3 regions of the Paraburkholderia sp. BL6669N2 genome follow, and region 2 is predicted to be linked to each of the others. Evidence: predicted binding sites of a transcription regulator. Region 2 holds the regulator's gene; each other region holds the start of a gene.

Region 1 (3,277 bases), 210 kb from region 2:
GCGCCAACGGCCGTCTTCCTGCATATGAATCGCCGTGTAGGCGATCGGAAACAGCAGCGCCCCGTTGTTCGCCTCCATTTCGATCAGCGCGCGACCGGTTACCACGCAGATCTCGCGCCCGACCGGCAGCACCTCTTGCGACTGAATCTCGATCTGCCGATAGCGGCGGCGGCCCGTAGTAATCCCGTCGATGAACTGCCGTTTGGTTTCCCGCTTGCCGTTCGTGTGAACGTAGCTCACGTTGTCCGCGAGCAGGGCGTCGAGCGAGGGCCCGTCGCCGTCGACCATCGCCCGAAAGCGCTCTCGCTCGAGTTCGCGAACCGCTTCGATAATCTTTGCTGCCATCGCTCAGCCCCTTGCACCGGTGAGCCAACGTGGCCACGGTTGTCAGAAGTTGTATTGCAGATATAGCTGGTGGAAATTTATACCAGGATTCGGCTCTTTGATACCGCCGTTGGAAACATGCTGGAAGCGATAGCCCGCCTGGTACTGCTGGTGGCTGCCGAACTGCACGCCCGCGCCGGCTGTTGGCGCAAATTGGAACGCCGTGGCATAGGTGTAGTCAGAAGAGATGCGGGCATGCGTAAGAAGTCGCACACCAACACCCGCTTCCACGAAGGGACGGATCGAGCCCGTGCCGCGAATGAAGCGGATAAACGGCGTGACGCCGAATTCGCCGATATTGCGGTGCTCGTCACTTTCATCGGTATGCCACCAGGCCACGTGCGCTTCGCCGATCAGCGCGAAGTGCCAGTCGCCAATTTGCCACCAGGTCAGATTGGGGTCCCACACCACCCCAAGGTCGAGCTTCCGGACGTGATGGTCGCCAAGACCGCCTGCAACCTGCACGCCCCACTGATCTGCCGAGGCCAAACCTGAAGCCCCTAAAATCAACGATCCGGCGAAGATTTTTAGAGTCAGACCACGCAAAGCATTCTTTTTGTTGTTCATCTAACACCCGGGTTCCGTGGAACGCTGAACAATCTGTAACTGTTTTGCGTATTCTAAGGTGAATCTCAATTTAGCGGATCGTATGAAGAAAGCTGACTTTCCGCAATTAGTCACTTCAAATTTGGCAAAAATCAGGTCTTTATAACGATGCAGGCAGTCTGTTAGGTAAATTCTACGTCTAGCACAGAGCCGGCCGAAGCGGTGTACCATGGCTATTGATTCGTAATTTCAATAGGAATTTGTGGAACTTGGATGCCCCTACGCCCTCTAAGTATTAGCACTCGGCAAATCAGAGTGCTAACATCCAACGCTGGAGTCGTTACCTGAATAAGCTTTTGTCTGATTCCAAAGGAGTTTCCTACGTGAGCCATGCAATGACCCTTCCGAGTACTTTGAGCCCGTCGTCGGCTAAGGCCGCTTCGGCAGGTGCACTGGCGCTCTCGCATTCCTCGCTGCTGCCCGGTCAACTGGGCAATATCGACGCCTACATCCAGGCCGTAAATCGGATTCCGATGCTGACGCCGGCGGAAGAACGCCAGTTCGCCACCGAATTTCGCGAGCAGGACAACCTCGAGTCCGCGCGCCGTCTCGTCCTGTCGCACTTGCGGCTGGTCGTGTCGATCGCGCGCAACTATCTGGGCTATGGACTGCCGCACGCCGACCTGATCCAGGAAGGCAATATCGGCCTGATGAAGGCCGTGAAGCGCTTCGATCCGGAGCAGAACGTGCGCCTCGTGTCGTACGCCATGCACTGGATCAAGGCTGAGATCCACGAATACATTCTGCGCAACTGGCGGATGGTGAAGGTCGCCACCACCAAGGCGCAGCGCAAACTGTTCTTCAACCTGCGCAGCCACAAGCAAGGGCTGGGCGCGTTCACGCCGGACCAGATCGACGATCTGGCCAAAGAGTTGAACGTGAAGCGCGAAGAAGTCTCCGAAATGGAAACGCGTCTGTCCGGCGGCGATATTGCGCTGGAAGGCCAGGTCGAAGACGGTGAAGAAGCGTACGCGCCGATCGCCTATCTGGCTGACTCGCATAGCGAACCGACCGCCGTGCTGGCTTCGCGTCAGCGCGACAAGCTGCAAAGCGACGGTATTGCGAGCGCGCTGGACGCACTTGACGCCCGCAGCCGCCGCATCATCGAGGCACGTTGGCTGAAGGTGGAAGACGACGGGTCGGGCGGCTCCACGCTGCACGAACTGGCCGACGAATTCGGCGTGTCCGCCGAACGTATTCGCCAGATCGAGGCGAGCGCTATGAAGAAGATGCGCGGCGCGCTCACCGAATACGCTTAACGCTTGAAAATTGTCAGCATGCCGGTTCGTCCGGCGCGCGGCAGCAAAGCTGCCAAGCCCCGCCCTCGCAAGACGGCGGGGCTTTTTTTCGCCCACGCCGCGGCTTGTTCGCGCACGCCCGCCTTCGCTCAAGAACATCCACAAGCGACATGCGTTTCTTGACGTATCACAAACCAGATAGCAATACTGGTTGAACGGGGCAAGTCTCGCGACCCAATGCCGCAGTTCCGAACTGTTGCGCGCGAGGTTCTACTCCTAGAATCGGGATGCACTCGCCCGACCGCTGACGCGGTCTGGCGCCAGCCGGATTCGCCGGTGTGAAGTTGCCTTCTACCGATCATGACCACAGCCCTCAATCGCAGCACCACCCGCCGCCGGAGCCTGCGCCAACGGTTCCATGGCTGGGTGCGCGGTCCGACGTTGGCGCGGGATATCGCCATCGTCCTCGCCATCAAATTCGTACTGCTGATGGCGCTCAAGTACACGTTCTTCAATCATCCGCAGGCGGAGCACATGTCGCTGCCGCCTGAGCAAGTCGCGCAGGCGCTGCTGTCCGTGCCTGCCTCGCATCCGTCCCAAGGTGATCCACATGCCCGTTAGCGAAGTCGTAGAACTGTCGCGCCTCCAGTTCGCCATCACCGCGCTTTACCACTTTCTGTTCGTCCCGCTCACGCTCGGCCTGTCCTGGCTGCTTGTCATCATGGAGTCGGTCTATGTGATGACCGGCAAGCAGATCTACAAAGACATGACCCAGTTCTGGGGCAAGCTGTTCGGCATCAATTTTGCGATGGGCGTGACCACCGGTCTCACGCTGGAATTTCAGTTCGGCACCAACTGGTCTTACTACTCGCACTATGTCGGCGACATTTTCGGCGTGCCGCTCGCGGTCGAAGGCCTGATGGCTTTCTTTCTCGAGTCGACCTTCGTCGGGCTGTTCTTCTTTGGCTGGAAACGGCTCTCGAAGGTCCAGCATGTGTTCGTCACGTTTCTCGTTGCGCTCGGCTCGAATCTGTCGGCGCTGTGGATTC
Region 2 (3,277 bases):
GCGAAATCCGGCCGGCCATGCTGATGCCAGTAGTGATGCACCTGGGCGGCAAGCGCCGCAATGTAGGCCGGATGATCGGCGTACTGGCGCACCGTGCGAATTTCCGGCTGATTGCGCATGCGCTTGAGCGCCGAAAAGGCGTCGTCGAACGCGGTGGCGGTGGTCGAGGACGAGTACTGCGGATACATGGGCATCAACAGCACGCGCTCGGCGCCCGCCAGCTTGAGCTGGTTCAGCATGGCCGGGATACCCGGCGTGCCATACCGCATCGCGTAATCGACCAGCACGGTGTAGTCATTCAATTGCAACAGATGGCGCAGGCCTTCCACCTGCTTTTCCGTGTGAACGCGCAGCGGCGAGCCCTCCGGCATCCACACCGCAGCGTATTTCTTGGCGGAGGCGACGCCCCGAATCGGCAAAATCAGCAACCGCAGGATGATCTGCCAGAGCAGCGCCGGAATTTCGACTACGCGCGGATCGGACAGAAACTGCGCGAGATAGCGGCGTACCGCGCGCGGCGTCGGCGCGTCGGGCGTGCCGAGATTGATCAGCAGCACGGCGACACGGTGTGACGTAGCGTTTTGTGAGGGCCGCTCGAGGTCGAAGCGCATAGGCAGCAAAGCACCGGTGTTGGCGGAGAGTCAGTTCAGGTGGGATTCATTATAGCGGCGCGGTTCACGCACCAGTCCGCCGGACACCCCTGGCCATTCGGCCAATTGGCAAGCCGCGCGCCGTCACGCATTATTTGCAGCAGGAGCAGCAGCCAGACGCGGCTGCGGCCAGGAGTCGAAGCCGTCTACTGCTGGCTGAGGGTCAGCGAAAGCAGGCGCGCGGTGATATCCACAATCGGGATCACGCGGTTGTAGGCCATGCGGGTCGGCCCGATCACGCCGAGCGTGCCGACGATCTTGCCGTTCACCTCGTACGGCGCGGTGACTACGCTCATTTCCTCGATCGGTACGAGATTCGACTCGCCGCCGATGAAAATCTGCACGCCCGCCGCGTGACTCGACACGTCGAGCAACTGAAGGAGACTGGTTTTTTGATCGAACACATCGAACAGCTTGCGCAAGCGCGCCATGTCCGACGAAAGGTCGGCCACTTCGAGCAGATTGCGCTCGCCGGAAATCAGCACGGTTTCGCCCGTGTCCGATTCGTCCGTGCTGGCCGTGACGGCGGCGTGCATGAGGGTGGTCATGTCGCCGCGCAGTTCGTCGATTTCTTCGCGCAGACGGCGCCGCACGTCGTCGAACGAAAGGCCCGCGAAGTGTGCGTTGATGTAGTTGGAGGCTTCGACCAGTTGCGAGGGCGAGAAGTCGCGCTGAGTCGCCATGATGCGGTTCTGCACGTCGCCTTCCGGCGTCACGATGATCAGCAGAATGCGCTTGTCCGACAAACGCATGAACTCGATCTGCTTGAACACGTGGCTGCGCCGCGGCGTGAGCACCACCCCGGCGAACTGCGACAGGTTGGACAGCACGCTGGCCGCCGCCGCAACGATTTTCTGCGGCTCGCCTGCCTGCAGCGTAGTCTTGACCGTACGCGTCACGGCTTCTTCGTCCGCGGCGGACTCCACGGTGAGCATGGTGTCCACGAACAGCCGGTAACCGCGCGGTGTGGGAATGCGGCCCGCGGAAGTATGCGGACTGATCACGAGCCCCAGGTCCTCGAGGTCGGACATCACGTTGCGGATCGTCGCGGGACTCAGTTCGAGGCCCGAATAGCGCGACAACGTGCGCGAGCCGACCGGCTGACCTTCGGCGATGTAGCGCTCGATCAGCGTTTTGAGGAGGGTTTGTGCGCGAGGATCTAGCATGAGGGAAAATTTTAGCTCAATGGCACGACTACCGCGAGCGCTAGGGGCGCTCATCCCTGACGAACGCGCCGCCGTTTGCCAAAGCGGCGCTCTGCCTCCGGTCCGGCCTGCGAGCCGGCGTTCCGCCCGGCGCTTTGCCGACCGCCTTGCGAGCCACCTTCTGGGCGGCCCGGCTGCCGGCACCCCGCCGCACTTTAACCGGCGCACGTGTCATCAAGGCTTCACCATTCTAACGACAATCGCGAGATGTGCTGACAGCCCGCGCGCGCCGGCCCGCTACCGGGTCTGTCTGCGGTTCTTTTCAGGCCCTACCTATGGTGTAATGCCGGCATGCAAGTGACCAGCCAGTTCAAGACCGTCGCGCTCGTCGGGCGCAACAACACGCCGGGCATCGCCGAGCCGTTGACCGCGCTCGCCTCGTGCATCGCGAAGCGCGGCTTCGAGATCGTATTCGAAGCCGACACCGCCGCCGAGATCGGCGTGACCGACTATCCGGCGCTGCGTCCCGCCGAGATCGGCGCGCGCGCCGACGTTGCGGTCGTGCTGGGCGGCGACGGCACCATGCTCGGCATCGGCCGCCAGCTGGCGCCGTACCGCACGCCGTTGATCGGCATCAACCACGGGCGGCTCGGCTTCATTACCGACATCCCGATCTCCGACATGCGCGAGATCGTGCCGCAAATGCTGTCGGGCAATTTCGAGCGCGAAGAACGTGTGCTGCTCGAAGCGCGCATCATGCGCGGCGGCAATCCAATCTATCACGCGCTCGCTTTCAACGACGTGGTGGTCAACCGCAGCGGCTTCTCGGGCATGGCGGAGCTGCATGTCTCGGTGGACGGCCGCTTCATGTACAACCAGCGCTCGGACGGCCTGATCGTGGCCACGCCCACCGGTTCGACCGCTTATGCGCTGTCGTCGCAAGGGCCGATTCTGCATCCGCAATTGCAAGGTATCGTGCTGGTGCCGATCGCGCCGCACGCGCTGTCGAACCGGCCGATCGTGCTGCCGGACGACTCGAAGGTGAGCATCCAGATCGTTTCCGGGCGCGAAGTGAACGTCAATTTCGACATGCAGTCGTTCACCTCGCTCGAATTGGGCGACACGATCGAAGTGCGCCGCTCGCGTCATACGGTGCCGATGCTGCATCCGGTCGGCTACAGCTTCTTCACCACGTTGCGCAAGAAGCTGCACTGGAACGAATACCCGTCGCACGAAGAAGATCCCAAGCCCTGAGCGGCAAGAAATCCGGAACGCGAACGCCGCCGCGGCCGAAACCCGAACATCAAGCTCACCAGACGACCTCCATGCTTCGCCACCTCTCGATACGCGACTTCGTCATCGTCGCCGCGCTCGATCTCGAATTCGACAGCGGCTTTACTGTTTTCTCCGGCGAAACCGGCGCCGGCAAGTCGATCCTGATCGACGCGCTGGCGCTCGCGCTCGGCGCGCGCGCCGATGCGA
Region 3 (3,277 bases), 170 kb from region 2:
CAGGCGGTCAATTTGTATCAGGAACTTGGCTACGAGATTCGCGCGTTCGAGATGGGAAAGCGGATTCGGACCTTGGCGGATGTTCCGAACGCGTGAGCCGGCGACCGGGACCCCTGACCGCACCGCGTGCTCTAAGCCTGCGGAAATCGAAAGGTCGGAGCGAAGGCTGCAAGACTGTTTAACGTTCTGGAATTTGGTTGATTAGCGATGTGAGCACGTGGTCGGCCCATACCCCATTGATCCTTAGATAGGATCGAGCCAAGCCTTCACGCTCAAACCCGAGCCGTTTTAATAGTTGTTCACTACGAAAATTTTCGGGCCTAAAATTCGCCATTATTCTGTGCAACCCAATTTCGTCAAAGATATAAGTAATGGCAGACGTCAATGCTTCGCGCATGAGGCCTTGCCCTTCAAACCGCTTTGCAAGCGAAAATCCAAGATGACATGCCTGAAAGGGCCCGCGCACGATGTTCGTGAAGTTGCAATCACCGACTATTTCGCCGGTTCCCAACGGAATGAGAAGGAGATGCACCGCGACTCCCGAGCTGTTGTTATGCGCCATTGTCGACAGCCGTTGGCAAACGGATTCAGCGTCGAAGAAGCTTTCGTCTCGAAGCGGTTCCCAAGGCTGTAGGTGAGCGCGATTTTCAATGGCGTATTCCCGCAACTCATGCGTGAACTGCTCACATGCCGGCACAAGTTTCAGGCGTGCCGTTGAAATTTCCCGCGGTAGTACGTCGATGTGAACACTCGTCACTGGGCTCTCCGTTGAAAACGCGGGAGAGTATGTTTAGTCAGAAATTCTTCGTCAACAATTCGACTGGCGACAAGTGATTCAATGTCCGCTCTGGGAAAAGCCAAGAGCGTTGTCTGTCAACGGCCGCGATGTACGAAGCCGACTCACGGATTGACTCCTCAAGGGATCAATCATTGACGGTCTCCGGAACGGCCACGCGTTTTACTGCTCGACCGACCTCTCAATTTCGGCCTCGAGATTCTGCCATCGAGCGATGACGAACTGGTGACGCACATGAATGAAAGGCGCGGCCACAATCTTTCCCAGCTGTCTGAACTTGTGGCAACAGTGAGTTTGCCCAGCTCAACGGGGAAGCGTGATGCTGGTGAATCGTTTGAAGCCGCTATGGAAGAGGTAGTGAAGCGGGCTTGTACAGCGATTCCTTTACGCCGTCGTTATCGCATGGCCAAGTGGTGGATTGATCGAGCATCTGAATCCAGAGCGGTTGCACGACGAGAGCGATAGGGTCGCGGGCCGCACGGTGTTTTTCGAATTCCCAGACCATGGCGGAAGGGGGCGATCCTTTCTGGGGGTTTACCCTCGAACGAATGTTGACCACTAGGTTTTGCGAGGCGGCTTCGTCAGAAACGGCTAGGTTTCGTAGCAGCGTGCACAACCCGTGCATACGGCGGCTCAGGTTCTAACTCGTTGTTTTTTATGGGAAGTGCGAGCCCTAGCGGTGTGCGGACGCAAGTCGCGAGTTCAAACCTAAGCGGACAAAGTTCAAACTTAAGCGAATCTCGACACGAATCTTGATAACCGCACCATCCCTTCTTGAATTTGTCACCACCCGTCCATATAATTAGCACTCGCTGCACGAGAGTGCTAACAACATCGCCGGTTGGCTCCGCCAGCCGGGTTTTCTCAGCGTTCTTCAGTCTCAATCAAGAGAGGAGTATGTATGAACCTTCGTCCTTTGCATGATCGCGTGATCGTCAAACGTCTGGATCAAGAAACCAAGACCGCGTCGGGCATCGTGATCCCCGAAGCCGCAGCAGAAAAGCCGGATCAAGGCGAAATTCTGGCAGTCGGCCCGGGCAAGCGTGACGACAAGGGCGCGGCAATCGCGCTCGACGTGAAGGTGGGTGACCGCGTTCTGTTCGGTAAATACGCAGGCCAGACCGTTAAGGTCGACGGCAACGAACTGCTCGTGATGCGCGAAGAAGACATCATGGCCGTGGTGCAGAAGTAAGCGACGAGTCGCTGCTTTTCCCGGTCGTATCTTAAAGAATTCAAGGAGTTAGAAGATGGCAGCTAAAGACGTCGTATTCGGTGATTCCGCCCGTGCCAAGATGGTTGAAGGCGTGAATATCCTCGCGAACGCTGTGAAGGTCACGCTGGGCCCGAAGGGTCGCAACGTTGTCCTGGAACGCAGCTTCGGCGGCCCGACGGTCACGAAGGACGGTGTGTCGGTCGCGAAAGAGATCGAACTGAAGGACAAGCTCCAGAACATGGGCGCGCAAATGGTCAAGGAAGTGGCTTCCAAGACCAGCGACAACGCAGGTGACGGCACCACGACCGCAACGGTCCTGGCTCAGTCGATCGTCCGCGAAGGCATGAAGTACGTTGCATCGGGCATGAACCCGATGGACCTGAAGCGCGGTATCGACAAGGCTGTGACGGCCGCGATCGAAGAACTGCGCAAGATCAGCAAGCCGTGCACGACCAACAAGGAAATCGCACAAGTCGGCGCGATTTCGGCAAACAGCGACTCGTCGATCGGCGATCGTATCGCTGAAGCAATGGACAAGGTCGGCAAGGAAGGCGTCATCACGGTTGAAGACGGCAAGTCGCTGCAAGACGAGCTGGACGTGGTCGAAGGTATGCAATTCGACCGCGGCTACCTGTCGCCGTACTTCATCAACAACCCGGACAAGCAAGTCGCCGTGCTCGAAAACCCGTTCGTGCTGCTGCACGACAAGAAGGTGTCGAACATCCGTGATCTGCTGCCGGTACTGGAACAGGTCGCCAAGGCTGGCCGTCCGCTGCTGATCATCGCGGAAGATGTCGAAGGCGAAGCGCTGGCTACGCTGGTGGTGAACAACATCCGCGGCATCCTGAAGACTGTTGCTGTCAAGGCTCCGGGCTTCGGCGATCGTCGTAAGGCCATGCTGGAAGACATCGCGATCCTGACCGGCGGTCAGGTCATCGCTGAAGAAACCGGCCTGACGCTCGAAAAGGCAACGCTGGCTGAACTGGGTCAAGCGAAGCGTATCGAAGTGGGCAAGGAAAACACCACGATCATCGACGGCGCTGGCGAAGCAGCCACCATCGAAGCACGTGTGAAGCAGGTTCGCACGCAAATCGAAGAAGCAACGTCGGACTACGACCGTGAAAAGCTGCAAGAGCGCGTTGCCAAGCTGGCAGGCGGTGTTGCGGTGATCAAGGTCGGCGCTGCGACCGAAGTCGAAATGAAGGAAAAGAAGGCACGTGTCGAAGACGCACTGCACGCAACGCGCGCAGCTGTGGAAGAAGGCATCG

The links. The regulator HrcA, encoded in region 2, represses chaperone genes, less so after heat shock. The targets are predictions, from matches to a motif close to TTAGCACTCNNNNNNNNNGAGTGCTAA.
Region 1: a site for HrcA is predicted at 1,226-1,252, ahead of rpoH (RNA polymerase sigma factor RpoH). Genes of this name have one in related genera too.
Region 3: a site for HrcA is predicted at 1,599-1,625, ahead of groES (co-chaperone GroES). Genes of this name have one in related genera too.

Annotation. Positions count from the first base shown of each region.
Region 1 covers NZ_QUNA01000001.1:3,997,662-4,000,938, reverse strand. The annotation lists gene B0G80_RS18255 (nuclear transport factor 2 family protein) at 1-345, opposite strand, end outside; gene B0G80_RS18250 (acyloxyacyl hydrolase) at 388-951, opposite strand; gene rpoH (RNA polymerase sigma factor RpoH) at 1,314-2,249, shown strand; gene cydP (cytochrome oxidase putative small subunit CydP) at 2,589-2,849, shown strand; gene B0G80_RS18235 (cytochrome ubiquinol oxidase subunit I) at 2,839-3,277, shown strand, end outside.
Region 2 covers NZ_QUNA01000001.1:4,210,810-4,214,086, reverse strand. The annotation lists gene hemH (ferrochelatase) at 1-611, opposite strand, end outside; gene hrcA (heat-inducible transcriptional repressor HrcA) at 797-1,816, opposite strand; gene B0G80_RS19145 (NAD kinase) at 2,147-3,049, shown strand; gene recN (DNA repair protein RecN) at 3,121-3,277, shown strand, end outside.
Region 3 covers NZ_QUNA01000001.1:4,379,279-4,382,555, forward strand. The annotation lists gene B0G80_RS19855 (GNAT family N-acetyltransferase) at 1-96, shown strand, start outside; gene B0G80_RS19860 (GNAT family N-acetyltransferase) at 179-757, opposite strand; gene groES (co-chaperone GroES) at 1,698-1,988, shown strand; gene groL (chaperonin GroEL) at 2,044-3,277, shown strand, end outside.